2 regions of the Bradyrhizobium sp. 41S5 genome follow, and region 2 is predicted to be linked to the other one. Evidence: predicted binding sites of a transcription regulator. Region 2 holds the regulator's gene; the other holds the start of a gene.
What was found. Region 2 encodes PhoB, which activates phosphate uptake and scavenging genes when phosphate is short. Its sites were predicted from a motif close to TGTCATNNANCTGTCAT; they were not measured.

Region 1: a site for PhoB is predicted at 8,845-8,861, ahead of HAP47_RS12055 (glycerophosphodiester phosphodiesterase family protein). Genes of this name have one in related genera too.

The regions. Positions count from the first base shown of each region.
Region 1 covers NZ_CP083721.1:2,557,933-2,572,980, reverse strand. The annotation lists gene HAP47_RS12090 (DUF4403 family protein) at 212-1,780, shown strand; gene HAP47_RS12085 (ABC transporter substrate-binding protein) at 1,916-3,130, shown strand; gene HAP47_RS12080 (hypothetical protein) at 3,265-3,417, opposite strand; gene HAP47_RS12075 (hypothetical protein) at 3,578-3,880, opposite strand; gene HAP47_RS12070 (HlyD family secretion protein) at 4,505-5,476, shown strand; gene HAP47_RS12065 (ABC transporter permease) at 5,473-7,803, shown strand; gene HAP47_RS12060 (HlyD family secretion protein) at 7,790-8,761, shown strand; gene HAP47_RS12055 (glycerophosphodiester phosphodiesterase family protein) at 8,954-10,351, shown strand; gene HAP47_RS12050 (PRC-barrel domain-containing protein) at 10,442-10,957, opposite strand; gene HAP47_RS12045 (PRC-barrel domain-containing protein) at 11,305-11,682, opposite strand; gene HAP47_RS12040 (response regulator) at 11,969-12,706, shown strand; gene HAP47_RS12035 (ATP-binding protein) at 12,709-14,067, shown strand; gene HAP47_RS12030 (hypothetical protein) at 14,112-14,306, opposite strand; gene HAP47_RS12025 (lytic transglycosylase domain-containing protein) at 14,686-15,048, shown strand, end outside.
Region 2 covers NZ_CP083721.1:1,029,274-1,044,321, reverse strand. The annotation lists gene HAP47_RS04950 (Hsp33 family molecular chaperone) at 1-558, opposite strand, end outside; gene argF (ornithine carbamoyltransferase) at 754-1,680, opposite strand; gene HAP47_RS04940 (aspartate aminotransferase family protein) at 1,680-2,885, opposite strand; gene HAP47_RS04935 (GcrA family cell cycle regulator) at 3,372-3,884, shown strand; gene phoB (phosphate regulon transcriptional regulator PhoB) at 4,125-4,835, opposite strand; gene phoU (phosphate signaling complex protein PhoU) at 4,966-5,682, opposite strand; gene pstB (phosphate ABC transporter ATP-binding protein PstB) at 5,780-6,601, opposite strand; gene pstA (phosphate ABC transporter permease PstA) at 6,598-7,443, opposite strand; gene pstC (phosphate ABC transporter permease subunit PstC) at 7,448-8,437, opposite strand; gene pstS (phosphate ABC transporter substrate-binding protein PstS) at 8,664-9,674, opposite strand; gene HAP47_RS04900 (sensor histidine kinase) at 9,811-11,124, opposite strand; gene HAP47_RS04895 (lysylphosphatidylglycerol synthase domain-containing protein) at 11,209-12,264, opposite strand; gene HAP47_RS04890 (SelT/SelW/SelH family protein) at 12,609-12,836, opposite strand; gene HAP47_RS04885 (haloalkane dehalogenase) at 12,856-13,764, opposite strand; gene HAP47_RS04880 (TetR/AcrR family transcriptional regulator) at 13,761-14,351, opposite strand; gene HAP47_RS04875 (hypothetical protein) at 14,460-14,756, opposite strand; gene HAP47_RS04870 (OmpA family protein) at 14,759-15,048, opposite strand, start outside.

The DNA of each region.
Region 1 (15,048 bases), 1.5 Mb from region 2:
CGCGACACATTCAGTCATTGACGACGGCCCCGGCATCATGCCGGGGCCGTCGTCGCGTTCATAATCGTTAACGTCCGGGTCGTTGACGTCCAGGTCGTTAACGTCCAAGTGATCTCGGGCGGCCGCCGCTGAAGCAGCTTGATCCCGCCATACTGGCGCCCTCGTCGGCGGGCCTGTACAACCCGTCAAGTTGATTTCATCCGGGGGAATGATGCGTCTACCGATGCATCCAAGAACAATCGCGCTCGGGCTCACGGTGGTGCTGGTCTCGTTCGCGATCAGCCTCAAGGCCATGGACTGGCTCGCGCCGAGCGTCACGGTGCAGACGCCGCCGCTCGTGCAGCTGCCGCCGCTGCCGCAGGCGCCGCGCTCCTCGACGGTCGTGGCGCAGGTCTCGGTCGCGCTGTCGGCAATCCGCGATGCCGCCGAACGCGGTGCGCCGAAGACCTTCGGCGGCAAGGCCGACAATCCGGTCCAGCAAATCCTGCAAAATGCCGACATCGGCTGGACCGCCTCGCGCGGGCCGATCGCAGCCACCGGCGCACAGGACGTGCTGACGCTGACGACCCCGATCAACGGCACGCTCAAGGTCACCGGCTCACTGTCCGCGAAGGCGACCGGCGCGGTCAGCGACGCGCTCGGCAGCCTGCTCGGCGGCAATGTCGCCAAGCAGATCGGCGCCGTGAACATCAAGAACATCAACGCCAATGCCGACATCAAGGGCAGCGTCACGCTGACCGCGCGGCCGAAGCTCGGCGCGTCCTGGCGGATCGAGCCGAACCTGCAGGCGCAGGTCAATCTCGGCGACACCAGCCTGTCGGCCGCCGGCGTCCGCATCAGCGTGCCGGCCCAGGTCAAGCCGGTCATCGACAAGGCGGTCGCCGACCAGATTTCCGTGGTCGAGGCGCGGTTGCAGAACAACCCCGTGTTCCAGAACGCCGCCCGCACGCAATGGGTCAAGGCCTGCCGCTCGATCCCGCTGCAGGGCACCGGCGGCACCGCGTCGATGCCGCCGATGTGGCTCGAGCTGCGGCCGACCCGCGCGATCGCGGCGCAGCCGAAGGTCGATGCGTCCTCGCTGATCCTGACCATGGGGATCGAGGCCGAGACGCGGATCACGGAGACGCAGACCACGCCGAACTGCCCGTTCCCCGACAAGCTCTCGATCGTGCCGCCGATCCCGAGCCAGGTCTCGGTCGGCCTGCCGGTCGACATGTCCTTCACCACGCTGACGCAGCTCGTCGAGGCGCAGTTGAAGGGCAAGACGTTCCCCGAGGACGGCTCCGGCCCAGTCGACGTGACCGTCAAGAGTGCGAGCATCGCCGCCTCCAGCGACCGGCTTTTGATCTCGCTTCTGGTGCACGCCAAGGAGAAGAAGAGCTTCTTCGGCCTCGGCGCCGAGGCGACCGTGCACATCTGGGGCCGGCCACGGCTCGACCAGGCGGCGCAGACGTTGCGGCTCGCCGATGTCGAGCTGGCGGTCGAGTCCGAAGCCGCGTTCGGCCTGCTCGGCGCCGCCGCGCGGGCGGCGATCCCGCATTTGCAGCAGGCGCTCGCCGACCGGCTGGTCGTCGACCTGAAGCCATTCGCGACCAACGCGCAGCGGAAGATCACCGCCGCCATCGCCGACCTGCAGAAGAACGAGGAAGGCATCCGCGTCGACGCCGACGTCAACAGCATCCGCCTCGCCGGCATCGCGTTCGATTCGAAGACGCTCCGGGTGATCGTGGAGACCGACGGCACCATCAAGGCCGCCCTCACCGCGCTGCCGGCGCTGTAGGGCGCGAATCCCGGCGTTCCATCCGCCGCGCGCCCTACGCATGCCCAAAAAGTCGTCTTTGCGACAGGTTGCCGCACCGGATAGAAGGTGCCCCGTGGAAGCAACCTCGAACGAAAAATCAGGGAGAGAAACACGATGAAATCGCTCTTGGCCGCAGCAGCGGCCGGCCTCGCGCTGGCGGTCTCCGGCACCGCGGCGAACGCCCAGATCTCCGACGACGTCGTCAAGCTCGGCGTGCTCACCGACATGTCGAGCCTCTATGCGGACGCCACCGGCAAGGGTTCGGTCGCCGCGGTCGAGATGGCGGTCGCAGATTACGGCGGCAAGGTGAAGGGCAAGCCGATCCAGGTCGTCGTGGCCGATCATCAGAACAAGCCCGACGTCGGCGTGAGCATCGCGCGCAACTGGTACGACAACGAGAAGGTCGATGCGATCCTCGACGTGCCGACCTCCTCGGTCGCGCTGCCGATTTCGGCGCTGACGCGCGAGAAGAACAAGATCAACATCAATTCCGGCGGCGGCTCCTCCGATATCACCGGCACCGCCTGCTCGCCCAACACCGTGCACTGGACCTACGACACCTACGCGCTGTCGAACGTCGCCGGCAAGGCGATGGTCAAGCGCGGCGACGACACCTGGTTCTTCGTCACCGCCGACTACGCCTTCGGCATGGCGCTGGAGCGCGACGCCGCCAACGTCGTCAAGGAGACCGGCGGCAAGGTGCTGGGCGACGTGCGCCATCCCCTCAACTCGTCGGACTTCTCGTCCTTCCTGCTGCAGGCGCAAGCCTCCAAGGCCAAGGTCGTGGCGCTGGCGAATGCCGGCGGCGACACCACCACCGCGCTGAAGCAGGCCGCCGAGTTCGGCCTGGCCCAGGGCGGCCAGAAGCTGATCGCGCTGCTGATGGAAATCACCGACACCCACGCGTTGGGCCTGAAGGCGACACAGGGCCTGATCGTCACCGACGCCTTCTACTGGGACATGAACGACGAGACCCGCGCCTTCTCGAAGCGTTTCAACGAAAAGGTCGGCCACATGCCGACCATGATCCAGGCCGGCCTCTATTCGGCGACCATGCATTACCTGAAGGCGATCGAGGCGATCGGCACCGACGAGGCGCCGAAGGTGATGGAGCAGATGCGCAAGACGCCGGTCAACGACTTCTTCGCCAAGAACGGCCATATCCGCATCGACGGCCGCATGGTGCACGACATGTACCTGTTCGAGACCAAGAAGCCCGAGGAATCCAAGGGCGAGTGGGATCTCTACAAGCTGATCGCCACCGTGCCCGGCGACGAAGCGTTCCGCCCGCTCGACAAGGGCGGCTGCCCGCTGGTGAAGTCGAACTGACCTGCAGGCTGCCGCGGGCCGGGTCGCCCGGATGTGCGCCCGATGACGGCCAACAAGAAATGCGCCCGGCCGCCACCGGGCGCATTTTTCTTTATTCCGCGGCAAGTCCCGGTAATCGCCCTCGTCAGCCGGCGCTATTCGCCATTCGCGCGCGGGATCATCCAGGTCGAATACGTCTGCCAGACGCCGTCACCCAGATTGCGTTGATAGGCGATGAAATCGGCATGGTCGCCGTGCACGAGCTCATAGCGATAGTACCTTGAGAGGTCGTCGATCTGCTTGGTCATGGAACGTCTCCGTCATAAGGGGAAGCCACTCTATTTCGACGTAGTCGGGCGGCGCCGGCGATCAATAGAATGATTGGTATCATTCAATCACAGACGCGAGAGCTGGTCTGATCCGGTTTGAGGATGTGGGGCGATCGACGCACATCCTCTTTGCTGGGCCTCAGCGCCCGGCACGATGCGCACTGCGGCGCGGCACGTGAACGACGCCGATGCCGCTCTCCTGCGCCTGCAGCGTTTGCAGCACCGCCGGCGGCAGCAACACCAGCCTAGCCGCGGGCGTCGGCGCGCCGTTATTGAGCACGTCGCGATACGGATACAGCGCCTGGTAGGCGGCCGGCTCGGAGATCGCGGCCTGGGCCGAGGCCGCCGTCGCCGTGATGGCCGACAGGGCCACAGCCAGCGCGACAGTTCTGAACGGCGTCGTTCTGAACGTCCTGGCGACGTGGGAAATCCTGGTAGTCATGGTAACGCTCCCGCGATTTACATCGCATACGATTAATTCGCTCGCGCCAGATAAAGGCATCGCACGACCGGTCTTCAAGTATCCCGATTTAATCGGATACGATTTATTCGGGCGCGGGCTTCAAATATCCGTGTGACCGGCGATGCCATGCGCGGCCCGCAATGGCGGCCTGCTCGGGCCACGCGGCAGCGGCGCGAAAGTCAGCGGGCACGCTGGCGGTCGCAGGCGCGAACCTCGGCGGAACCCAGGTTCAACGCCACGGCAACATGGCCGGTCACATGCAGCGAGCATGCGGGCTCCGCGCGCTTCAAAGGGTCCGGCCGATGCACGGCGCCAATCCCGCCGCCGCTGGAATTGTGCATGCAACCGCGCCTCGATGCGGCGCACATCGAAGCGAGATCGCGCCGATCGCACCGGAGGCGGTTGCTTCGGTCAAATTCGAGCCGGATCGGACAGGCGGCCGAGGTTGGCAGGATTTAACATCCACGCCATAGTGAATGACTATCCTGGTCGTGAGCCAATGTGGGGTCAGCTATGGACGTGTCACCTTCTGGTAACGAGAGCCGAAGCACGTCGGAGCCACCACAGGCAGCAGGCCAGGACAATGCGCACGCCGCGACGCGCATGCCGGCCATCATTGTCGGCGTCGTTGCAGCGATCATCGTTGCGCTCTCGGTCTACTATCTGCTGCGGCCCGAGCCGCTGCTCGTGCAGGGCGAGGTCGATGCAACGCGGCTCGATATCGCCGCGCGCGTCGACGGACGGGTCAAGGACATCCCGGTCGAGCGCGGCCAGAACGTGGCGGCGGGCGTCGTCCTGGTGCGCATCGACAACCCGGAAACGCTTGCGAAGCAAGACCAGATGCGCGCCGCCAAGGCCGTTGCAGACGCGCAGCTCGCCAACGTCATGGTTGGAACGCGAGTGGAAACCATTGCCGCGCGGAAGGCAGAAATGGAGCGTGCGGAGGCCGCGCAGGTGCTGGCGCAGAAGACCTTCGATCGCGCCAAGACACTGACCGAGCAAGGCAACGCGCCGCAGGCCCGTCTCGACCAGACCACCGATGCGCTGCACGAAGCCGAGCGCGGGCTCGACCAGGCGAAATCGGCCTATGAGCAGGCGGTCAACGGCTACACCAAGGAAGAACGCGCGATCGCGAAAGCCAATGTCGAGAAAGCCGAAGCCGACATTCAAAGCGTCCAGTCGGTGATCGATCAGCTCGCGGTCTACGCGCCGGTTGCCGCGCAAGTCTATCAGCGCAATGTCGAACCGGGCGAGTTCGTCTCGCCGGGCGTGCCGCTGGTGACGCTGATCAATCTCGGCGACCTGTGGATCCATTTCGATCTGCGCGAGGATCTGGTGAAGGGCCTGAAGGTCGGCGACAAGTTCGACGTCCGGATTCCGGCGCTCGACGACCGCCATGTCACGGTCGAGGTCAAGCTGATCGCCACCAAGGGCGAATATGCGAGCTGGCGGGCGACCCGCGCCACCGGCGATTTCGATTTGCGGACATTCTCGATCCGCGCCTATCCGGTGCAGCCGGTGCCTGAGCTGCGGCCCGGCATGAGCGCCTATCTCGACTGGCGGTCACGCCAATGAGGCTGGCCTCAAAGCCCGGATTCTGGCGGGTCGCACAGCGCGAATGCCGGTGGCTGTTGCGCGACCGCGTGGCATTGCTCTTGATCGTCGGCGTGCCGCTGTTCGCCTTCGTGGTGCTCACGGCCGTGTTCAGCCAACCGGTGATCCGGGGCCTTGGCGTCACGATCGTCGATACCGACAAGTCGGATACTTCGCGCGCGTTGACGCAGCAGGTCGCGGCGTCGCCGAGTCTCAGAATCGTCGACGATTCCGGCTCGCTGTCGTCAGCCGTACAGGACATCCGGTCCGGCAAGGCGATTTCGGCGATCTTCATCCCGCCGAATTTCGAACGCGACCTGAAGGCCGATCGCCGCCCGCAGGTCGTCGGCTTCTACAACCAGCAATTCCTGACGGCAGCCGGCATCGCATCGTCGGGCCTGAACGATGTGCTGTCCGCCGCCGCGAGCGCGGCCGCTCCCGCCAATCGCGCCGCCCCCGCCCCGGCGTCGATGGGAACGCTATCCGCAGAGACCATCGCGCTGGTCAATCCGCAGAAGAACTACGCGCAATTCCTGCTGCGTGCGCTGCTGCCGACGATCATCCACGTCGTGATCACGCTCGCCGCGGGCTATTCGGTCGGCTCCGAATTCCGCCGCCGCAACGCACGGGAGTGGCTCGAAAGCGCCGGCGGCGATCCGATCGCCGCGCTCGCCGGCAAACTGGCGCCGCTGTTCGTGATCTTCATCCTGATCATGCTGGCCCAGCCGCTGATCCTCGAGGGCGTGTTGCAGATTCCCTTCAAGGGCGACGTGCTGCTGATCATCGCCGCGGGGCTGCTTCTGATCATCGCCTATCTGTCGCTCGGCGCCCTGCTCCAGCTCCTGGTCCGCGACCTCGCGACGGGGCTCGGACTGGCTGGCCTGATCGCCTCCCCCGCCTTCGGCTATGCCGGTGTCGGCTTTCCCACCATCGGCATGAATACGTTTGCGCAGGTCTGGAGCGCGATCCTGCCGCTGCGCTGGTACATGTCGGTGCTGATGGGACAAGCGGCGCGCGGATTGCCGGCATCGGAATCGGCAATTCCCTTCGCGGCGCTCGCAGGCCTCACGCTGCTGTTTGCCGCGCTCGCATTGCTGCGCATGGTGAGCCTGACGCGCCGGGGCTGGTTTGCAACAGCGCGGCCCGAGGAGCCGCCAGCGAGCGAGCCGGCGCCAGCAGGCGTCGGCGGCGCCTTCGCGGCGGAGTGGCGGCGCGTGCTCGGAACGCGCAGTGCCTTCAGCCTGGTGTTCCTCGCGCCGCTGGTCTACGGCATCTATTATCCGCAACCCTATCTGAACCAGATCCTGCGCAAGCTGCCGATCGCGGTCGTCGACAATGATCTCAGCGATCTCTCACGCCAGGTCGTGGAGACGCTCGATGCCAGCGGCACATTGAGCGTGACGGTGCGCGCCCGCACCCTCGCAGAGGCACGCACCGCCATCGACCGCGGCTATGCATTTGCCGCCGTGCAGATCCCGTCCGGCACCGAACGCGACGTGCTCAAGGGCCTCACCGCGCACATCCCGGTCTACGCCGACGCCACCTATCTGTTCATCTTCCGGTCGACCGCAGGCGCCGTCGCCACCGCGATCGGCACGCTGACATCCGAACTGGTGTCGCGGGGCGCCCGCGCCGACGGAAGCCTGGTCAAGGCGAAGCTCGCGAGCCTCAGCCCGGCCAACGTCCTGCTGCAACCGATTTTCAACCCGGTCGGCGGCTATGCGAGTTACATCGTCCCAGCGGCGTTCATTCTGATCCTGCAACAGACGCTGTTGATCGGCGCGGCAATGCTGACCGGCACGGCGCTGGCGAATTCCCGCAACACGGTCGCGGGCGTGTTCGGGCGCGGCGTTGCCCATCTGACTATCTATCTGCCGGCGCTCGCGCTCTATCTGATCGTGCTGCCGCGGATCTATGGCTTCTCGACGCTGGGCCATCTGCCGCAGATCTTCGCGCTGGCGACCGTCTTCCTGCTGGCGACGAGCTTCCTGGGACAGGCGATCGGCGCCTGGTTCACGCGACCGGAGAACGCCACCATCCTGCTGCTGGCGACCAGCCTGCCGCAATTCTTCACCGCCGGCTTCGCCTGGCCGCGCGAGGCCATCCCCCCTGCGGCCACGGCGCTCGGCCGGCTGTTCCCGGCCGACTCGGCGATCGATGGCCTCGTGCGTATCAACCAGCTCGGCGCCAGCATCTGGGAGGTCTCGCATGACTGGCTGAGGCTGTGGTGTCTGGCCCTGGGCTATTTCGCGCTCGCCGTAATCTCCGCGCTGGTGTTCAAGAGAGGACAGCAACATGCCCAACGCTAGGCGCGTCGCCATTGTCGCGATCCCGCTTGTGCTCGTCGCGGGTGCGCTGATCTATGCCGAGAGCCGCGCGACGCCGGCCCCCGCAATCGTCGGCGTGGTCCGCTCGACCGAGGTCAGGATCGAGCCGGAAGTGAACGGCCAGCTGGTGTCGATCGCGGTCGAGAAAGGCGCCAAGGTGCACGCGGGCGACGTCCTCGCCAAACTCTCCGCGGTCGAGTTGAGCGCACAGGCGGACCAGGCGCGGGCCGCGCTCGCCGCCGCGGTGGCGAGCCGCAACAACGTCTATGCCGGCGTACGCCGCGAGCAGATCGACTCGCTGAAAGCCGCGATCTCCAAGGCCAATTCACGGCTCGACTATGTGGAGACCCAGCTCAAGCGGATCACCACGCTGGCGAGCCAGAGCTTTGAAACCCAGCAGGCGCTCGACCAGGCCGAGAACGACGTTGCCGCAGGCCGCGCCGGCGTGGCGGCGGCCCAGGCGAATTACGATGCCGCCGTCGCAGGGCCGACCAAAGAGGAGCGCGCCATCGCCGACGCGCAGGTGCAGGCGGCCGCGGCCGCCGTCGCAGTGCTCGAGCGCCGTCTCGACAAGATGGTCTTGCGCGCGCCGGTCGACGGCGTGGTCAGCGTGATCGCCGCGGAAGTGGGCGAGAACGTTCGCGCGGGTCAGCCGATCCTGATGATTGCTGCAGCCGGCAAGCAATGGCTGTCGTTCAATGTGCGCGAGGACCATCTCGACGGTCTTGCGATGGGCAAGACCGTGAGCGTGATACAGAACGGTTCCGGCGCCGCCACCAAGGCTGCCATCACCGAGTTGCGGCCGCTTGGGGTGTTCGCCACCTGGCAGGCCGAGCGGGTGATCGGCGATCACGACCGCAACACGCTGCGCCTGCGTCTCGACCCCGCAGGCGCCGCGGAAGGTCTCGAACCCGGCATGAGCGTCCGGATCGAACGTTGACGCGCACAACGCCCGGCCGCGAACCGCGATGACCTGCGCGCTCCGGCGCGTCCCGGAAGCTTCGTCTGCTCGCCTTGTCCAACGGTCATCGGACTGTCAGAAGATTGCGACAAGAAGACAATAGCGTCGGCCCTGTTGGGCTCGGCCCTCATGGCATCTCCCCGATGCCACGCAAGAGATGGAGACTTGGCCGTGAAGCAGATTCGTTCGCGACGGAAGGTGCATGTTGGCGCGATGCTGCTCGGTGCGGCGGCCTTGGCGGTCCTGCTGCCGTCGATGGCATCAGCGCAAACCGGCTCGGCGCCGGCCGGCGCCAAGCCGTTCCTGACCGTCGACGGCAAGCAGCCGCTCGTGATCGGGCATCGCGGCGTACCGGGCCTGGTGCCCGAGGAGACCGAGGCATCGTATGAGCTGGCCGCCGACCTCGGCACCGACGCGCTTGAAGAGGACCTGCATTTGACCAAGGATTGCGTGCTGGTGGCACGCCACAATCCATGGCTGGGCGACAACACCAACGTCGCCGAAGTGGCGAAGACCAATGCGGAAGTCGCGAAACGCAAGCGCACCGCGCCCGGCGTTCCCGCCAAGGTGAAATGGCCGCAAACACCCACCAGCGGGCCGGCCGAATATCTCACCGACCTCATCGACCCGGCCGATCCCAAATCGGTGCTGAAGGCGCTGATCGTGGACGGCGACGACCATACCAATGATTGGTCGATCACCGATTTCACGATGGACGAGCTGAAGACCTGGATCGCCGGCACCACCTATGATGCGGCCAACGAACGGCCGAAGCTGTTCAACGGCAAGTTTCCGGTCATCAGTTTCCAGGACATCATCGACATAGCCAAAGCCAAGGGCAAGGCGACGGGACGTTCGATCGCCGTCTATCCGGAAACCAAGAACCCGACCTGGAACAACGCCCAGGCGATCGCCAATGGCTGCGGCGCGCCCGGCAGCCACCCGCTTGAGGATGCCCTGATCAAGATCATCAGGGATAACGGCCTCAACGCGAAGGACGCGCCGATCATCGTTCAGAGCTTTGAGCCCGGCAGCCTGAAATATATGCGCAGCCATGGACTGGAGACGAGGCAGGTCCAGCTGATCGACGGCAACGGCGTCGACTTCAAGACCGGCAAGGTCCTGCTCAACAACATCGCCAATTCCCGCCCGTACGACTGGACGGTTGCGGGGGACTCCCGCACCTTCGATGCGATGCTGACGCCCGAGGGTCTCGCAGAGATCAAGACCTATGCCGACGGCATCGGTCCGTGGAAGGCCTATATCGTGCCCTACAAGATCTCGCCGTGGAAGGACAGCAACGCCGATGGCAAGCCCTACAAGGGATCGACGGCGGACGCCTCGACGCAGGACGCCACCAGTGTCATTGCCGACGCGCACAAGCGCGGCCTGTTCGTGCATGTCTTCACGTTCCGCAACGAGAAGAAGTATCTCGCCGCCGACTATCGCGGCGACCCGAGCCTGGAATATCTGAAATTCTTCCGTCTCGGCGTGGATGGGGTGTTCACCGATTTCACCCACACCGGCGTTGCCGCCCGCGCGGCTTACTTGCGTGAACTGGGCTGGTGATGCCGGCAACAGACGCGGATTTCATGCACCTTACGACAAATGCACCCGGCATCGCCGGGCGCATTCGTCTTTCAGGCAGCCTAACGCGCGTTACTCGGTCGCGTACTTGAACTCGGGCATCGCCTTCAGCTCATCCTTGGTCGCGCTGAACACCGCGTGATCCGGATACCAGGGATTCGATTTCGACGTCGCCGCCGCGGGCGCAGCGCCGGTGGTGGTCGTCGACTTGGTCGTGCTGCCGGTGTTCGAGGCACCGGTGTAGGCGACCGGCTCGTTGACGAACTTCACCTTGTCGAGCGGCACGGCGACCAGATGCTCGCCGACGCCAAGGAAGCCGCCGACGCCGATCACGACCACCTTGATGGCACCATCCTTGTCCATCAGGAGATCATTGATCGAGCCAACGCTCTCGTTGCTATCGTTGTACACGCTGAGGCCGACGACCTTGGACGCGCGCCAGTCGCCCTTGTACGAGGTCGTCGACGTGGCCGTTGTCGACGCCGCCGGTGCCATCTTGTCGCCCTTGTCGGCGGGTGCCTGCGCAAACGCGACGGTTGCAAGCAGTGCTGAGCCGGCCACGCCGGCAACGATGGATTTGATCAACATCATGCGCTCTCCTCAGTTCACAAAATCGATGCTGGGAGAACCCGTGATGTGCGTGACCGTTCCTAATCAGCCTGCGCTCAAAAGCCGCCCCAATGCCCGGGAACGCCACGGAAGCAGTGCGGCACCCGAGGGTTGCATGGAACGTTGCGGTGCTTGACGAAAGCGATCGTGATCTCTCAAGCAGGCTGCGGTTGAGCCTCACGACTGCGCCGGACGCGCAGTCCCTGATGTGACGACGTTTGGCTCACTAAGTCGCCCCGGCGAACCGCGCTTGCCCAAAATCATCCGCGCACGCATGTCGCAGCGCGCCCGCGCCAAGGAAGCTGATCGAGCGCGACGTGTTGCGCTCAGAAGCCGCCCCAATAGGGCGGCACGCCATAGAAGCGATGCAGCTCGACTTCCTGGGAGCGGTCGCCCCAATCGAAATCCTTGTCGGCGCGGAACGACGGCGCGCGCTTCAATTCGTCATCCTCGATGTCGAGTTCATAAGCCTCGAACTTAGGATTGTAGTGCAGCCGGGCCCACGGCAGCGGAAGCAGATTGGTTCCGATACCGAGGAAGCCGCCGAAGCTCAGCACCGCGTACGAAACCTTGCCCGAAATCTTGTCGATCATCAGCCGCTCGATATGGCCGATCATGTCGCCATTGGCGCGGCGCACCGCCGTGCCCTCGACCCGATCGCTTGCAATGAGCTGATGCGGCCTTGTCGCCACCTCGACAGCCATCTCATCCTCCTGGCCTGAAAGAGAAACAACGCGTCGCCCTGGGAACGGGTTCCGGCGTCGGATAGGACAGCGGTCCTCTCCTTTTTCGGACCGCCATGGCGCCGCGCGACCGACGTGCGGCATCGGAAACTTCCGCCCGTATTTCAATGGATTAGGCTTGATGACGGAACGATAACTTTTCTCCACGGCGCCGACCTGTTAACTTATCGTGCCGGGTAAGATTCCAGAAATGCACTGAAACAAAATTCCTGAGCCGTTTCACCCGAATCACAGACAAAAGATCGGTATGACCGAGGCTGCGCCCAATATCCTCGTCGTCGAGGACGACCGCGAAACGCGATCTCTCATCGCAAAATATCTCCGCACCAATTCCTGCAATGTCACGACCGCCTCCGACGGCCGCGAGATGGCCAAGGCCATGACCGATCACCGCGTGGATCTGCTGGTACTCGACGTCATGCTGCCGGGCGAGGACGGCCTCAGCCTGTGCCGCAAGGTGCGCGCGGAGTCGCAGACGCCGATCATCATGCTGACCGCGCGCGGCGAGGACGTCGACCGCATCCTCGGCCTCGAGATGGGCGCCGACGATTACCTGGCCAAGCCGTTCAACCCGCGCGAGTTGCTGGCGCGCATCAACGCGGTGCTGCGCCGGCAGGCCGCCGCGCGCAACGCCAGCGCGATCGAGGGGGCGACCACCCTGACCTTCCTCGGCTGGCGCATCGACATCCGCCTGCGCGAGCTGCGCAACCCTGAAGGGGCGCGCGTCGCCATGACCAGCGCCGAGTTCGACCTGCTGCGCACCTTCTGCGAACGGCCCGGCCGCGTGCTGTCGCGCGACAGCCTGCTCGACCTGACGCAAGGCCGCAGCGCCGGCTCGTTCGAGCGTTCGATCGACGTGCTGGTCAGCCGTATCAGACGCAAGATCGAGCCCGATCCGCAGGAAGCCACCATGATCAAGACGGTGCGGTCCGGCGGCTATGTGTTCACTCCGAGGGTGGAGGCGGTTGCCGCCACGAGCAACTGACCATGAAGCTGCCGCGCGTGCTGAGTCTGCGGGGGATCGGCGCCCAGATGGCGGCGCTGGTCGTCGTCTCGATCGTCACGCTGCACCTGATCATCACCGCCACCTTCCTGATCCATCGCCCGGACCGGCCGGAGCCGTCCGATCGCTGGCACACCCAGCTCGCCGCCGCCGCACAACTGCTCGGGCACGCGCCGGCATCGGAGCGGCCGCGGCTCCAGGCCGACATCATCAGAGCCTTCCCGCAGCTTGCGATCGGTGACCTGCCGGCCGATACCGGCACGCTCACCGAGACCGACCCGCCGAGCCTGCACGCGCTGCGCCGGCTCGGCGCCGGCTATCACGTCTACTCTCTGCCGCGCGAGGCGGGCAGGACGTCGCGTGACGGCGATATCCGCCGCGTCGCGATCCGCCTGCCCGACGGCGCCATGTTCGCCGCGAACCTGATGCCGGACCAGCACATGCGGCCGTTCTGGGGCGGGCCGTGGATGATGACGGTGTTGTTCGCGGTCATCAGCGTCACCCTGCTCGGCCTGTGGGCGGCATGGGCGCTGACGGCGCCGCTGTCATCCTTCGTCAAGGCCGCGGAGACCTTCAGCCTGAACGGTGCCGCCGCGCCGCTGCCCGAACGCGGCCCCGAGGAGATCCGCTCGCTGGCCAAGGCGCTGAACCGGATGCGCGAGCGGATCACGGCATTGATCGACGACCGCACCAAGATGCTGGCTGCCATCAGCCACGACCTGCGCACGCCGATCACGCGGATGCGGCTGCGCGCCGAATTCATCGAGGACGAGGCCCATCGCCACCGCATGCTGCGCGACCTCGACCAGATGCGCTCGATGCTGGAATCGGTGCTGTCGTTCCTGCGCAACGACCGCAAGCTCGAGGAGATGACGCTGGTCGACATCGCGAGCACGCTGCACCTCGTCACCGACCAGTTCGCCGACATGGGACACAAGGTCAGCTACGAAGGTCCGCAGCACGCGATGGCGACCGCGCGGCCGGCCGACCTGCATCGCAGCATCACCAATCTGGTCGACAATGCCGTGCGCTTCGGCGGCGAAGTCGCCGTTCGCCTCGACGTCAAGCCGGATCGCCTCGTCATCGACATCGAGGATGACGGCCCCGGCATTTCGGACGCACACAAGGCAAGCGTGCTGGAGCCGTTCGTGCGCGGCGACCAGGCGCGCAACATGGACGAGGCCGAAGGCTTTGGCCTTGGCCTGTCGATCGCCAACGCCATCGTGCTCGCGCATGGCGGTACGCTGTCGCTGCACGATCGCAAGCCGCATGGGCTGGTGGTCCGGATCGAACTGCCGGCGCGGCAGCAGCTGCTTCAATCGCCGCGGAAATCCGCGGCCTGATCAGGCTGATCTGATCGGCGACGAGCTGACCGAGAATCAAGGGATCAGGCGGCGAGCGGCGTGAGCTGCGCTGTGTCGTAGATCGCGATCGCCTCGAAGCGGTAATTGCAGGCGCGGCAATTCCACAGGAACGACGTGCGCCCCTCGCTGTGCTCCACCCAATCGGGGCGGGCAATCGGCTTGCCGCATTGCGCGCAGGGATTTTCGCGAGGCATGTAGCCGGTGTCCTGACGGACCATGGCGCATCTCCCGAATGTTGTTTTTTGCGTGCTTTGGAACGGACAGACGTGCTGACTCAACACGCGCGTCTGTCGTTGGATGCAGTGTAAACCTTCATCAAGTCGTTTGCACGACAATCCGCTGTGGATAGCGTGCGGCAAAGGGCGGCCGAGAAAATCGGCGGCCAAGAAGATCGGAGACAATTTTCGGCTGCGACGTTTGAAGCAAACAATTTGAAGCATCTGTCTTCGCAACCGCGTCGTGCGCTTCACCCGCACCCGGACAATCACGGACGCAGAACGTTTCGCCGATGCGAAGGTTCTGCCACATTCCTGCCCGCTCGCCGTACCAATAAGACCGCAGAACCGACGCGCGTTTGATCACCCCGGGCGACCCGAGATGAAGACCCTTCAGACCCTTAGCTGCCTTGCCGCCGCAATCGCGGTGCTGGCGTCCTGCGCCAGCGCGCGTGCACAATCGCGGGCGCAATATGAGGCGATGGTGGCGGCGGAAGCTCAGGCGAACCTGGTACCGGAAGAACTGGTGCATCGCGTCATCGTCCGCGAGAGCAAGTACCATCCGCAGCTGATCGGGCGCGGCGGCGCCATCGGGATGATGCAGATCAAGCTCGCGACCGCCCGCGGGGTCGGCTACACCGGTACCGCCGAAGGTCTGCGCGACGCCGCGACCAACCTCAAATACGGCGTCAAATACCTCGCCGGCGCCTATCGCGCCGCCAATGGGGATTTCGACCGAGCCGTG
Region 2 (15,048 bases):
GCGCATCTCCTCGCCGACCGCGAGCCGCACCCGCGTCGGAATCTGCTCCGAGCGCAGGAAATATTCGTGGGCCGCCTCTTCCAGGCCGCCGCCGTCGAGCGCGACCAGGCCCTGGTAGCGGCTGGTGTTCGCGCCCTGATCGATGGTCATCGCAAGGTGGCCCTTGCCGAGCAGCTCACCCGAGCTCTGCCCCTCCCTGAGGCGCGTCACATCGTAGCGCGCATACGCACGCAGCCGGTCGGGCGCCTGGAAATCGACGATCAGGAGCGAGACCGGACCGTCGGTCCGGGTCTGCAGGATGAAGCGGCCCTCGAACTTGACGGAGGAGCCGAGCAGCGTGGTGAGCACGATGGCCTCGCCGAGCAGCTTGCCGACCGCCGGCGGATAATCGTGCTTGTGCAGGATCTCGTCGAGCGCGGGGCCGAGCCGGGTCAGCCGGCCGCGCAAGTCCAGCGCGCCGACCTCGAAGGCGAGCACGGCATCGTCGACAGGAACCGCCGAGGGCGCGCGAATGGGCGTCTCGGCCTGGATTTTGATGTCGGGGGATTGTGAAACCATGGCGCTCTATCTGGGGTCTCGGACCATGAAATAAAGGGGTTCAGCATACCGGGAATCGACGTCGCCCCTGCGAAAGCAGGGACCCATAACCACAGGATTTTGTCGCGGCACGAGGTGTCTGCCCATGTGCCTTTTTCGCAGGCCGCGGCGTATGGGTCCCTGCTTTCGCAGGGACGACGGCATTGATGTCGTCGGCTACGCGACCGTGTCGAAACACCAGGCCAGAATGCCCTTCTGTGCATGCAGGCGGTTTTCCGCCTCGTCGAACACCACGGATTGCGGGCCGTCGATCACCTCGTCGGTGACCTCCTCGCCGCGATGCGCGGGCAGGCAGTGCATGAACAGCGCGTCCGGCTTGGCGAGCGACATCAGCTTGGCATTGACCTGATAGGGCTTCAGCACGTTGTGGCGGCGCTCGCCCTCCTTGTCGCCCATCGACACCCAGGTGTCGGTGACGACGCAGTCGGCGCCGCGCACGGCGGCTTCCGGATCGGTGCCGAGCATGATCGGCGCGCCGGTGGCCTTGATCCAGTCCCGCATCGGCTTCTTGGGCGATAGCTCGGGCGGCGTGGCGATGTTGAGATTGAACTTGAACCGCTCGGCAGCGTGCGCCCAGGAGGCCAACACGTTGTTGTCGTCGCCGGTCCAGGCCACCGTCTTGCCTTCGATCGAGCCACGGTTTTCCTCATAGGTCATGAGGTCGGCCATCACCTGGCAGGGATGCGAACGCCGGGTCAGGCCGTTGATGACGGGCACGGTGGCGTGGGCGGCGAGCTCGAGCAGCGCGTCATGGTTGAGGATGCGGATCATGATCGCATCGACATAACGCGACAGCACGCGCGCGGTGTCGGCGATGGTCTCGCCGCGGCCGAGCTGCATCTCGGCGCCGGTCAGCATGATCGATTCACCGCCGAGCTGGCGCATGCCGACGTCGAACGACACCCTTGTGCGGGTCGACGGGCGCTCGAAGATCATCGCCAGCGTCTTGCCTTCGAGCGGCTTCCTGCCCTTCTCATGCGCCTTCAGCTTCGCCTTCATGGCGGCTCCGGCTTCGAGCATGTTGCGCAGTTCGGCGAGCGGCAGCTCGTTGATGTCGAGGAAGTGACGGACCGGCTTGCTCATTATCCAGCCGCCTTCTTCGGCTGCGGCGCCGATAGCACAGAGCAGGCACGCTCGAGCGCCGTGATCGACTGGTCGATCTCGGCCTCGGTCACGATCAGGGGCGCCAGGAACCGCACCACATTGTCGCCGGCGCCGACGGTGAGCAGCTTCTCGTTGCGCAGCGCGGCGATCAGATCGCCCGACGGCACCACCGCCTTGACGCCGATCAACAGGCCCTCGCCGCGCACCTCCGACAGCACGCCGGGATAGCGGTCCACGACGGAAGCGAGCTTCTGCTTGAGCAGCAGCGACATCTTCTGCACGTGCTCGAAGAAGCCGGGCTTGAGCATGACGTCGAGCACGGCATTGGCGGCGGCGACCGCGAGCGGATTACCGCCGAAAGTCGAGCCGTGCGAGCCCGGCGCCATGCCGGCCGCAGCGTCCGCGGTCGCCAGCACCGCGCCGATCGGGAACCCACCGCCGAGCGCCTTCGCCAGAGACATCACGTCCGGCGTGACGCCGGTGCGCTTGTAGGCGAACAGCTCGCCGGTGCGGCCCATGCCGGTCTGCACCTCGTCGAACGCCAGCAGCAGGCCATGCTCGTCACACAGCGCGCGGAGCGCCTTGAAGAACGCCTGCGGCGCCGAGCGCACGCCGCCCTCGCCCTGCACCGGCTCGATCAGGATGCCGGCGGTGTGCGGGCCGATCGCCTTCTTGACCGCCTCGATGTCGCCGTGCGGCACCTGGTCGAAGCCGTCCATCGGCGGGCCGAAACCTTCGAGGTATTTCGCCGAGCCGGTCGCAGCCAGCGTGCCCAGCGTGCGGCCATGGAAGGCGCCTTCGAAGGTGATGATGCGGTAGCGTTCGGGATGGCCCTTGGAGAAGTGGTGGTGCCGCACCAGCTTGATCACCCCCTCCATCGCTTCGGCGCCGGAATTGCAGAAGAACACGAAGTCGGCAAAGCTCTGCTCGCACAGCCGCGCGGCAAGCACCTCGCCGTCCGGGCTCTTGAACAGGTTCGACATGTGCCAGAGCTTGGTCGCCTGCTCCTGCAGCGCCTTGACCAGATGCGGGTGCGCATGCCCGAGCGCGTTCACCGCGACGCCCGAGGTGAAGTCGAGATAGCGGTCGCCGTTGGTTGCGATCAGCCAGGCGCCCTCGCCGCGCTCGAAGCCGAGATCGACCCGGGCGAAGACGGGGAGCAGATGCGACGAGGCGTTGGTCATGGCGTTCACTGCCGGTTTGAAACCGTCAATCGCCGCGCGCCTTGACGCCTACGCAGCAACCGCCAGCTTCGGAAAACAAAACGGCCGCCTTTGCGGGCGGCACGTGCGGGACATTCTATGCGGCGGCCGGTAAGTGTCAATCGCCAGGAGCCGGCCTTTGCTGGCCTTCCTGCAATGCGAAACCAGCGCAATCCGGAGCGGTGGAAAAGCCTCACAGCAATGCTTAACTTTGCGGGAACATGTGGACGCACGGCCGCGGACTCTTGCGCCAGAGTCACGCCATATTGTAGCGTTTGGCCTGTCGGGTACGACATCTCGTGCGGCAGTACTGGACCCTCTAAGTAGCCTTCGTGTCACGCGTAAACGTTCGGGCGCAACACCGTGCCCGGCGAGGGCTAAGGGATTCTGGCCGCAGGGATATTTGTCCAGATTGGCTCGCAGCGCCGCTCCGATGAGTGGCCGGCGCCATGCGAAAGGAAGAATGCGATGACTGTATTGACCTGGTCCGACGATCGCGTCGAGCAGCTGAAGAAGCTCTGGGAATCCGGCCTCTCGGCCAGCCAGATCGCGGCGGAACTTGGCAATGTGACGCGAAACGCCGTGATCGGCAAAGTACATCGGCTCGGCCTCTCCGGCCGCGCCAAGGCCCCCTCCACGGCTGCGCCGCGGCAGCGCAAGGCCCGTCCCGCCCAGCACATGATGCGGGTGGCGCGCCCGGTGTCGCGCGGCAACACCGCGCTGGCGCACGCCTTCGAGGTCGAGATGGAGCCCGATCCGATCTCCTTCGACAACGTGGTGCCGATGAGCCAGCGGCTGTCGCTGCTCGAGCTCAACGAGGCCACCTGCCACTGGCCGGTCGGCGATCCCTCAAGCCCGGAATTCTTCTTCTGCGGCGGCAAGGCGCTCGCCGGCCTGCCCTATTGCGCGCATCACTCGCGCGTCGCCTACCAGCCCGCCGCCGATCGCCGCCGGCCGTCGGCCAAGCCACAGATCAAGTAAGCACTCGGGAAACTGCCTGGACTGCAAAAACAAATCCCCGCGAAAGCGGGGATTTGTTTGTGTGATCGTAGCGCGGAACTATCCACCAGCGTCGTCCCGGCGAAAGCCGGGACCCGTAACCCCGAATGCGTATTGTTAGAAAGCCGTCTGGCCGCGTGCCCATTGCGGCGGCCGCGGCGTATGGGTCCCGGCTTTCGCCGGGACGACGCCGTGTTGCGGCTTGAGGTTGCCATGCAGGCCTTACGGCTGCGGCTCGGCCTTCGCGAAGCGGTCGTCGAGCGCATAGCCGGCGCCGCGCACGGTGCGGATCGGATCCTGCTCGCGGCCCGGATTGAGCAGCTTGCGCAGGCGGCCGATGTGCACGTCGACGGTACGCTCATCGATATAGATGTCGCGGCCCCAGACGCTGTCGAGCAGCTGCTCGCGGCTGAACACGCGGCCGGGATGCTCGAGGAAGAATTCGAGCAGCCGATACTCGGTCGGACCGAGATCGATCGGACGTCCCGAGCGCGCCACGCGGCGCTTCTCGCGGTCGAGCTCGATGTCGCCATAGGTCAGCACGGTCGCAAGCCGCTCCGGGCTCGCGCGGCGCAGCAGGCCCTTCACCCGTGCCAGCAATTCCGGCACCGAGAACGGCTTGACGATGTAATCGTCGGCGCCGGTGGCAAGCCCGCGCACGCGCTCGCTCTCCTCGCCGCGCGCGGTCAGCATGATGATCGGAAGCTGCTTGGTCTCGGGCCGCGCCCGCAGGCGGCGGCACAGCTCGATGCCGGACAGGCCCGGCAGCATCCAGTCCAGTACCACGAGGTCGGGAACGCGCTCCTTCAGGCGGGTGTCGGCATCGTCGCCGCGCCCGACCGTTTCGACATCGTAGCCTTCCGCATCGAGGTTGTAGCGCAACAGTGTCGTCAGCGCTTCCTCGTCTTCGACTACCAGAATGCGTGCGCTCATCGGTTCAAGTTCTCTCTCTGTGGTGATCCGTTGCCCAGACGCAAACCGAAACGCTTACTTTCCTGAGCATAATCCCCGCGGAAACGACTTGTCGTGAAGACAATCCGGCTCCGCGCTCGCGGATCATGTCCTAGGTACCCGGCACAGTGGTGGCAAAATTGGTCATGTCGCCCTTCGGGCGCTTGTCGGTGATCTGCTGGCCCTCGATCATGTAGAACACGGTCTCGGCGATATTGGTGGCGTGATCCCCGATCCGCTCGATGTTCTTGGCGCAGAACATCAGATGTATGCAGAACGAGATGTTGCGCGGATCCTCCATCATGTAGGTCAGCAGCTCGCGGAACAGCGAGGTGCAGATCGCATCGACCTCCTCGTCGCCCTTCCAGACGTTCATCGCCGCCGGCAGATCGTGCGCGGCATAGGCGTCGAGCACCGACTTGACCTGCGACAGCACGAGGTCGGTCATGTGCTCCAGGCCGCGGATCAGCTTCAGCGGCTGGAAATCGCTTTCCAGCGCCGCGACGCGCTTGCCCATATTCTTGGCGAGGTCGCCGATCCGCTCGAGGTCGGTGGCCACGCGCATCGCGCTGACGATTTCACGCAGGTCGATCGCCATCGGCTGGCGGCGGGCGATCGTCAGCACCGCGCGCTCTTCGATGACGCGCTGCAGATTGTCGATCTCGATGTCGGCGGCGACCACGCGCTTGCCAAGCGCGACGTCGCGACGGATCAGCGCGTCGACCGACTCGGTAATCATCCGCTCGACGAGGCCGCCCATCTCGGCGACCAGGCGGGTCAACTCCTGCAGGTCGCTGTCGAATGCCTTGGCGGTATGTTCAGAAGCCATCGCTTGTCTCCCTCATGATCCCGAGGATCATGATTTGGTGTCCTCAGTTTCGCATGATCCGATCGGAAAACCGGTGCCCACTTTTCCGGATCATGCTCTAGCCGAACCGGCCGGTGATGTAGTCCTGGGTGCGTCGATCGCTCGGCGAGGTGAAGATCTTGTTGGTGTCGTCGAACTCGATCAGCTCACCGAGATACATGAACGCGGTCTTGTCGGAGACGCGCGCCGCCTGCTGCATGTTGTGGGTGACGATCGCGATCGTGTAGTCCTCGGAGAGCTCCTGGATCAGCTCCTCGACCTTGGCGGTCGAGATCGGATCGAGCGCCGAGCACGGCTCGTCGAACAGGATCACCTCGGGCCGCACCGCCACGGTGCGCGCGATGCACAAGCGCTGCTGCTGGCCGCCGGAAAGCGACAGGCCGGAGGCGTTCAGCTTGTCCTTGACCTCGTTCCACAGCGCGCCGCCGCGCAGCGCCTTCTCGACCCGGTCGTCCATCTCGGACTTCGAGATCTTCTCGTAGAGGCGGATGCCGAAGGCGATGTTCTCGTAGATCGTCATCGGGAACGGCGTCGGCTTCTGAAACACCATGCCGACCCGCGCGCGCAGCAGATTGAGGTCGAGCTTGGGATCGAGAATGTTGGTCTGGTCCAGCATCAGCTGACCGGTAGCGCGCTGGCCCGGATAAAGGTCATACATCCGGTTGAAGATCCGCAGCAGGGTCGACTTGCCGCAGCCCGACGGACCGATGAACGCCGTGACGCGGTTGGTGCCCAGCGTCAGGTTGATGTTCTTCAGCGCGTGGTGCTCGCCGTAATAGAAATTGAGGTTGCGCACCGTGACTTTCGGCGGCGCTTCCGGCAGCGGCGTATGCGGTGCAACGTGGCTCGGGTTACTGGTTGAAACGGAGAGCTCGGTCATTTTGCGGCCCTTTCGGCACCAAGGATACGCGCGCCGATATTCAGCGCGAGCACGGTGAATGTGATCAGCAGTGCGCCGCTCCACGCCAGCTCTTTCCAGTAGGCGTAGGGGCTCTGCACGAAGTTGTTGATGGTGACTGGCAGGTTGGCCATCGTCTTGGTCAAGTCCCAACTGAAAAACTGGTTCGACAGCGCGGTGAACAGCAGCGGCGCGGTCTCGCCGGCGACGCGGGCGGTCGCCAGCAGCACGCCGGTGATCAAGCCGCTACGCGCAGCACGATAAGCGATCCGCTTGATCACCAGCGAGCGCGGCAGGCCGAGCGCGGAGGCCGCCTCGCGCAGCGGATTGGGCACCAGCAGCAGCATGTCCTCGGTGGTGCGCAGCACGACCGGGATCACGATCACGGCGAGCGCGAGACTGCCTGCGATCGCCGAGAAGCCGCGCATCGGCACCACCACCGCGCCGTAGATGAACAGGCCGATGATGATCGAGGGCGCGCTGAGCAGGATGTCGTTGATGAAGCGGATCACCGAGGTGAGCTTGTCGTGCTTGCCGTATTCGGCGAGGTAGGTGCCGGCGAACAGGCCGAGCGGCGCGCCGATGCCGACGCCGATCACCGTCATGATGACGGAGCCGACGATGGCATTGAGCAGGCCGCCTTCGGTCGAGCCCGGCGGCGGCGTGTTCTGGGTGAACAGCTGCACGCTGAGGCCGGCAAGACCGTTGTAGACCAGAGTGAACAGGATCAGCGCCAGCCAGGTGACGCCGAACAGCGCCGCGCAGACACAGAGTGCGCGAATGACGATGTCGCTGCGGCGGCGGGATTTGTAGATCGGGTTCATAACGCTATTTCCCCGCTTTCGTTTCAAGCCGCATCAGCATCAGCCGGGCGCCGGCGAGCACGAAGAAGGTCAGGACGAACAGCAGGAGGCCGAGCAGGATCAGGCCGGACTGGTGCAGGCCGTCGCTCTCGGCGAATTCGGAGGCGATCGCCGCCGAGATCGTGGTGCCCGGCGCGAAGATCGACGACGAGATGCGGAACGAGTTGCCGATGATGAAGGTCACAGCCATGGTCTCGCCGAGTGCGCGGCCGAGCGCCAGCATGATGCCGCCGATCACGCCGACCCGGGTGTAGGGGATCACGACGCTGCGGACGACTTCCCAGGTGGTGCAGCCCATGCCGTAGGCGGCCTCTTTCAGCACCGGCGGCACGGTCTTGAACACGTCGACCGAGATCGCGGTGATGAAGGGCAGCACCATGATGGCAAGGATCAGCGCGGCGTTGAACAGGCTGAGATAGGACGGCGGCCCTGCGAACACCGCGCCCAGCACCGGGACGCCCTCGAACATTCGGATCATGAAGGGCTGGAACGTGTTGGCCAGGAACGGGCCCAGCACGAAGAAGCCCCACATGCCGTATATGATCGAGGGGATGCCGGCGAGCAGCTCAATGGCGATGCCGATCGGGCGGCGCAGCATTTGCGGGCACAGCTCGGTGAGGAAGATGGCGATGCCAAGACCGACCGGAATCGCGATCATCATCGCGATAACCGAGGTGATCAGGGTGCCGTAGATCGGGCCGAGTGCGCCGAGCACCGGCGGATCTGCCGAGGGCGCCCAGCGCTGCGTCCAGATGAAGGCTAAGCCGTACTCCTTCATCGCCGGCCAAGCGCCGACGATCAGCGACAGGATGATGCCGCCGAGGATCAACAGAACCGAAATCGCCGAGATACGGGTGATCCAATAGAAGGTGAGATCACCCAGCTTGAAGGCGCTGAGGGCCTTGGCGCGATCGTACGGTCCCGCGGCTTCCATCACATCGCTCTGAACAGCCATGTCTGCCACGCCAATCCCCTCATTACTATGTGAAAGCAACGCAAACCGCTACGCCCCGAAGCGATCTCTACTGACGCATTTGGCCGGGCGTCGTTCCGGCTTGCGCCTCCGGGGCGCGAAGCCGGGGCCCCACCCGCGCGTCTTGCCGCGGTGAGGGAGCCCGGGTCTCTATTGATCAACCTGTGCCGCCGGCAGGCGGCACAGGCCTTGTTCGAAATCGTTAGACTTAGCTCTTGATGTCCGAGGACCAGGTCTTCTCGATCTGCTGGATGACATTGTCCGGCATCGGGATGTAGTCGAGCTCTTCGGCCATCTTGGCGCCGTTCTTGAACGCCCAGCGGAAGAACTTGAGAGCTTCCTGGGAGGCCGCCTTATCCGTCGCTTCCTTGTGCATCAGGATAAAGGTCGACGCGGTGATCGGCCAGGACTTGTCGCCGGGCTGGTCGGTCAGGATCACGTAATAGCCGGGCGCATGAGCCCAGTCAGCGTTGGAAGCGGCCGCCTGGAACGCTTCGACCGTCGGCTGAACCGTCTTGCCACCCTTGTTGACCATGCCGGTGTAAGTCAGCTTGTTCTGCTTGGCGTAGGCATACTCGACATATCCGATCGAGTTTTTGGTCTGGCCGATGTTGCCGGAGACGCCCTCGTTGCCCTTGGCGCCGACGCCGGTCGGCCATTCCACCGCGGTGCCTTCGCCGACCTTGCTCTTCCAGTCAGGGCTCACCTTGGAGAGATAATTCGTGAAGTTGAAGGTGGTGCCGGAACCATCCGAGCGGCGAACCACCGTGATCGCGTCCGAGGGAAGCTTCACATTCGGATTGAGCTTCTTGATCGCCGGATCGTCCCACTTGGTGATCTTGCCGAGGTAGATGTTGGCGAGCGTCTCGCCGTCGAACACCATGTCGCCGGGCTTCACGCCCTCGAGATTCACCACCGGAACGATCGCGCCCATCACCATCGGCCATTGGACGAGGCCGTCCTTCTCGAGCTGCTCGGCCTTGAGCGGCATGTCGGTCGCGCCAAAGGTGACCGTCTTGGCCTGGATCTGCTTGATGCCGCCGCCGGAGCCGATGGACTGATAGTTCAGGCCATTGCCGGTGTCCTTCTTGTAGGCGTCAGCCCACTTCGAATAAATCGGGAACGGGAACGTTGCGCCCGCGCCGGTAATATCGGCAGCGAAGGCCGACGCCGAAGCGGCGACCAGGCCGGCAGCGACGATAGCTTTGATGAAATTCATGGGGTGGTCTCCATCTTGTGAGCGAAGCGCCAATTGCGCCCGATCGCGCTCACACCGGTCCATCTAGGAGCGGTCGGTGCCGCTTTTACGAAGGTTGGATGACAGTTGGATGACAGCACTAAGCGACTGAAAACGCTTAGCTTTGGGTCGGTAACGGGGTCTTCGGCCGGGGAAAACAGGCGGTAAAGGTCGCGCCATTGTTCGGCACGCTCTCGATCAGAAGACGCCCGCGATGACGGTTAAGAATATGTTTCACCAGCGATAATCCGAGGCCGGTTCCGCCCTGGTTACGGCTGTCGCCGACGTCCACCCGGTAGAACCGCTCGGTCAGCCGCGGCAGGTGCTCCGGGGCGATGCCGGGGCCGAAATCCCGTACCATGACACGGATTTCGGGGCTCCCCTCACCCGATGCGCTCGAAACGGTCTGATTGAGCGACACTATGACGCGGCCGCCCGAGGCGCCGTATTTGAGGGCATTCTCGATCAGGTTCTCGAACAGGCGGAGCAGTTCCTCGCGGTCGCCGGCGATCGTGACCGGGGTCGCCGGCAGGTCGACGTCGATCTCGACCTGGCGCTCGCTGGCCAGCACCTCGAGCCCGTCGGCCACCTGGCGGATGATCGGCACGATATCGATCGACGCCTCGGGCCGCACATGGGCCGACAACTCGACCCGCGACAGCGACAGCAGGTCGTCGATCAGCCGCGCCATGCGGGTGGCCTGGGTGTGCATGATGCCGAGGAAGCGCTCGCGCGCCCGGGCGTCCTCGCGCGCCGGCCCCTGCAGCGTGTCGATGAAGCCGGACAAGGCGGCGAGCGGCGTGCGCAACTCATGGCTGGCATTGGCGACGAAATCGGCGCGCATCTCCTCGACCCGGCGCAGCGGCGTCAGATCGTGGAAGGTCATCAGCATGCATTTCTCGGTGCCGCCGAACTGGGTCGGCACCGGCACCGGCGTAATCACCAGTTCCATCCAGCGATCGACCGGAACGTGGTCGGAGTAGGTGGCGCGGCGCGGCTCGGTGGTCGCGATCGCCTCGCGCAACGCAGTGATAATCTCCGGCGAACGCAGGGCAAATTGCGCCAACTCGTTCTTGCGCAGGGCCGGCGCCAGCTGGGCCGCGGCGGCGTTGAGATGGATGACGCGGCCGGCGCGGTCGAGCAGCACGGCCGGGTCCGGCATGCCGGCGACGACCGCGCTGACGGCGGTCGCCTCGACCGGATTGCCGTGGCGGACATCCTCGCGCGAGGTGCCGGCATCATGCAGCCGCCATGGCACCAGCGCCGCAGCCGCGATGCAGACGAACACAGCGCAGGCGCGCACCAGCGACAACTCGCCGAGCGCGACCACCACGCTCAATGCCAGCGCTGCGGCAAGCAGGATCAGCGCGGAATGGCGCAAGCGGTCGGGCCAGGGCGAGAAGATCGAATGCGGCGTATCGTCAATGGCCATCGCGGCGGCTTTCTTCCCGTCGGTTCATGTCTCGCCCAGGCGCGGTCAGATCGACCGTCCCTCGGGAGGCATCGGGCCGCGTCATCAGACCCCGGAGTCACCGCGCTTGCGAACCAGAACCGCCTCGTGGTGCGGCTCAGTGCGGGGCCCCGAATCAGTCTGCGGCAGCCGTTTGAGTCGGGCGCCGACGATAACCTCCCGAAACGTCAGCAAGATTACAGATATGACGAACGGCGCAATATAGTAGAGCAGCCGGAACAGCAGCATGCCGCCGAGCAGGTCCTCGCGGTCCATCTGCCAGAGGCCGACCAGCATGGCGGCGTCGAACACCCCGAGCCCGCCGGGGGAGTGGCTGGCGAAGCCGAGCAGGGTCGCCGACACGAAGATCACCGCGACCACGACGAAGCCGAGATTGGGCTCGTCCGGCACCAGCACGTACATCGCCAGCGCGCAGAAGCCGAGGTCGACGATGCCGATCGCGATCTGCAGCAGCGTCAATGGGCCGCCCGGCAGGGTCACCGTCCAGGGACCGCGGCCGACCACCCGGGGCTGGGTCCAGACCCAGACCACATAGGCGACCAGCGCAATGATGATGCCGAGCGCCAGCGCGCGGTTGAGCCAGGGCGGCAGCTGGTCGATGTTGGCTGCCGCTTCCGGATGATAGGCGATGCCGAGCCCGAGCACCGCGGCATTGCCGAGCCAGAAGGTCAGGCCGGCGAGAAAGCAAATCTTGGCGACGTCGATCGCGTTCAATCCCCAGGCCGAATAGATCCGGTAGCGCACCGCGCCGCCGGTGAAGACGCTGGCGCCGACATTGTGCCCGATCGAATAGGAGGTAAATGCCGCGAGCGCATTGATGCGATAGGGCACGTGGGCGTGACCGATCGCGCGCACCGCGAACAGATCGTAGAAGGTCAGCGTGAAGTAGCCGGCTGCGACGAACAGTCCCGCTAGCGCGATTTGTCGCGGCTCGGTGCTCTTGATGGCCTCGAGCACCTCATTGGTGTCGATGCCGCGCAGCATGTGATACAGGACGTAGCAGGCGATGCCGATGACGGCGATGCTGACGACAACACCCAGCCGATGCAGGATTTGCTTCTGGCGCAGAAACGCCATCGCCCTGCGTATTGCTTCCAGCATCTAGACCTCGAATTGCGATCCCGCGACGACGGCTCCCGGGCGAACCCCGCCGGCGCTTCGCTGTGCCCCGACCCATGTAGCGCGTTTTAAGCCGGAGTGGAATTCGTCAAACGACAATAAAACGCGCATCTTCAAGATATTAGGGATGATTCATGACAGCGGGTGCACAAATATGCGCGTTTCTCGCCACCTTCGACAAGACTTGACAGCGACGTGCGGCAGTTAGTCCGGCGAACGGCTACGCAAGGCCATCCGGGAAACTACGGGGAGCGAGAGCGACGCCGCAGCGCCTGCGCAGCGAAAATCGCCGCCGCGACGGCGATGAGACAAGCCTGCGTAGATTTTTATGCCCGTCCCGCAGCCACTGCGGTGACGATTTCGGCGGCATCCGGGAAATGCCCCTTGGCGCGCTTGGCGATCACTTTGCCGTCAAGCTTGACCTCGAAGACGCCGCCCTTGCCGGGCACCAGCTCTGCATCGAGCCCAAGGCGTTCGCGCAGCAGCGCGGCGGCCTCCCTGGCGCGCTTCTCGTAGCCGCAGGGACGGCAATAGGTGATCGAGAGATCGGTCATGGCGCGTTCTCCCATCCGCTCAGGCTGCAAGGTGCTGGGCGCTCGCGGCCTCGATGCCGGCGATCCAGCCGGCGACCGAGCGACCGATCGCTTCCGGATGATCCTCCTGCAGGTAGTGCGCACCGGCGCCGAGCTGGATGACCGCGCAATGCTGCAGCCGCGCCGCGAAATCGGCGGCAAAGGCCGGCGACACCAACGCGCCGGGCGAGCCGGTGAACAACAGCTTCGGATAGGTCGATGCTGCAAGCGCCGCGTGTGCCGCGGTCAGCGCCTGATAGACGTCGGCTGGCTCGCCCGCAATCGGCAGCTCGCGCGGCAGCATCAAGGTCGGCTTGCGGCTCTCGCGCGTCGCAAACGGCGCGCGGTAGGCTTCCATTTCCTCGTCGCTGAGCGTGCGCAGGATCGAGCCGGGCAGCACGCGCTCGACGAACGCATTGTTGTCGAGGACCATCGCTTCGCCGACGCCCGGCGTGCGGAATTTGCGGAACGTCTCCCGGGCGGCCTGGTGCTGGTGGAAGTCGGACCAGTCCCGCATCGGGCGGATGAACTCCATGAAAGCCAGCCCACGCACGAGTTGCGGCCGGCGCGCCGCGAGATGGAACGCGAGCGCCGTGCCCCAATCCTGGGCGACGAGATACGCCGAGGTGATGCCGAGTTCGTCGATCAGCGCGTCGAGATAGTCAGCCTGGTCGAAGAAGCGGTAGGCGATATCGGGCTTGCCGGACTGACCGTAGCCGATCAGGTCGGGCGCGATGCAGTGCCCGACCGGCGCCACCAGCGGCATGATGTTGCGCCAGATGTAGGACGATGTCGGATTGCCGTGCAGGAACAGCACGTGCGGCGCGTCGCTGCGCCCGGTCTCGCGATAGGCCATCGTGGAGGCGAGCACGGGCCGGTGATGCAGGCTGATCTCGTCGGACATCGTCATGACAACTCCTTGAACACGGTTTGGAATGCGATCGTCTTGAAACGTTCGAGCGCAGCCGCGCTACGTTCGACCTTCATGCGCAGCATCGCGCCCTGCCAGGATGCGAGCAGGAAATCGGCCAGCTCATCGGCATCGAAGTCGGACGCGATTTCGCGCTTGGCCTGGGCTTCGGCGATGCAGGCGGCGAACGGCGCGCGCCATTCCCGGAAGATCTCGTCGAGCTGCTCGCGCAGCATCTCGCTCGAGCCCGACGCCTCGAGGCTGAAGTCGCCGATCAGGCAGCCGCGGGTGAAGCCGTCATGCGCAAGCTTGCCGGTGATCAGATCGAGATAGCGCCGGAGCCTGTCGCGCGGCGGCAGCGTCGTGTCGCCGAGCGCTTCGGCGACGAGGCCGCGCACATAGAGGAAGTAGCGGTCGAGCACTTCCGACGCGAACAGCTCCTTCGAGCGGAAATGGTTGGTAAACGAGCCCTGCGGTGCGCCGGCAGCCGCGGTGACGTCGCGCACGCTGGTGCCGTGATAGCCGGTCCGGAACATTTCCTTCAGGCCGGCGTCGAGGATGGCATCGCGCAGAGAGGGTTTTGGCATGAGGCCATCTAATACGTACGTACGTATTGACGTCAAGCGACAAAAGGCGTGCGGCTCGCTCCGTGCTTGGCGACGCCACTCAGTCCTGCTGGGTTAAGGGTTTAGGGGTCAGCTCGCTGGCCTGCTGCGCGAAACCACCCAGTCGCGCAGCCAGGAGCCGATCGCGCTACCGACGAGATAGAGCGCGAACATGACCAGGAAGAGATCGAGCCAGTAGCCGAAACGGCCGGGCACGACCCGCGCAAACGATGCCGCGACCAGCGCGGCGGCAAGCAGCGCGAGCCAGCGGATCCAGACCTTCGAGACGCCCTGCGCCCGATGCACCACCGCGATCCAGCCCATGCCGAAGCCGAGCAGCGCCGCGCCGAGCAGCCAACCCCAGACGAATGTCGCGAGCACGGTCATCGCTACTTCACCACGAATTCGATGCGACGGTTCTGCGCCTTGCCATCTTCATTCTCGTTGCCGGCGAGCGGCTGCGTGCTGCCGTAGCCGATCGGCGTGAAGCGGTTGGCAGGCAGTCCGGCGCGCACGAGGTAATCGACCACGGCCCGCGCGCGGCGCTCCGACAAGGCCTGGTTGGCCGCCTCCTCACCGTCGCTGTCGGTATGGCCGGCGACTTCGATCGTCGCATTGGGACAGCGCATCGCGGTCTCGATCAGGCGGTCGAGCAGACCTGCGGAGTCAGGGACGATGT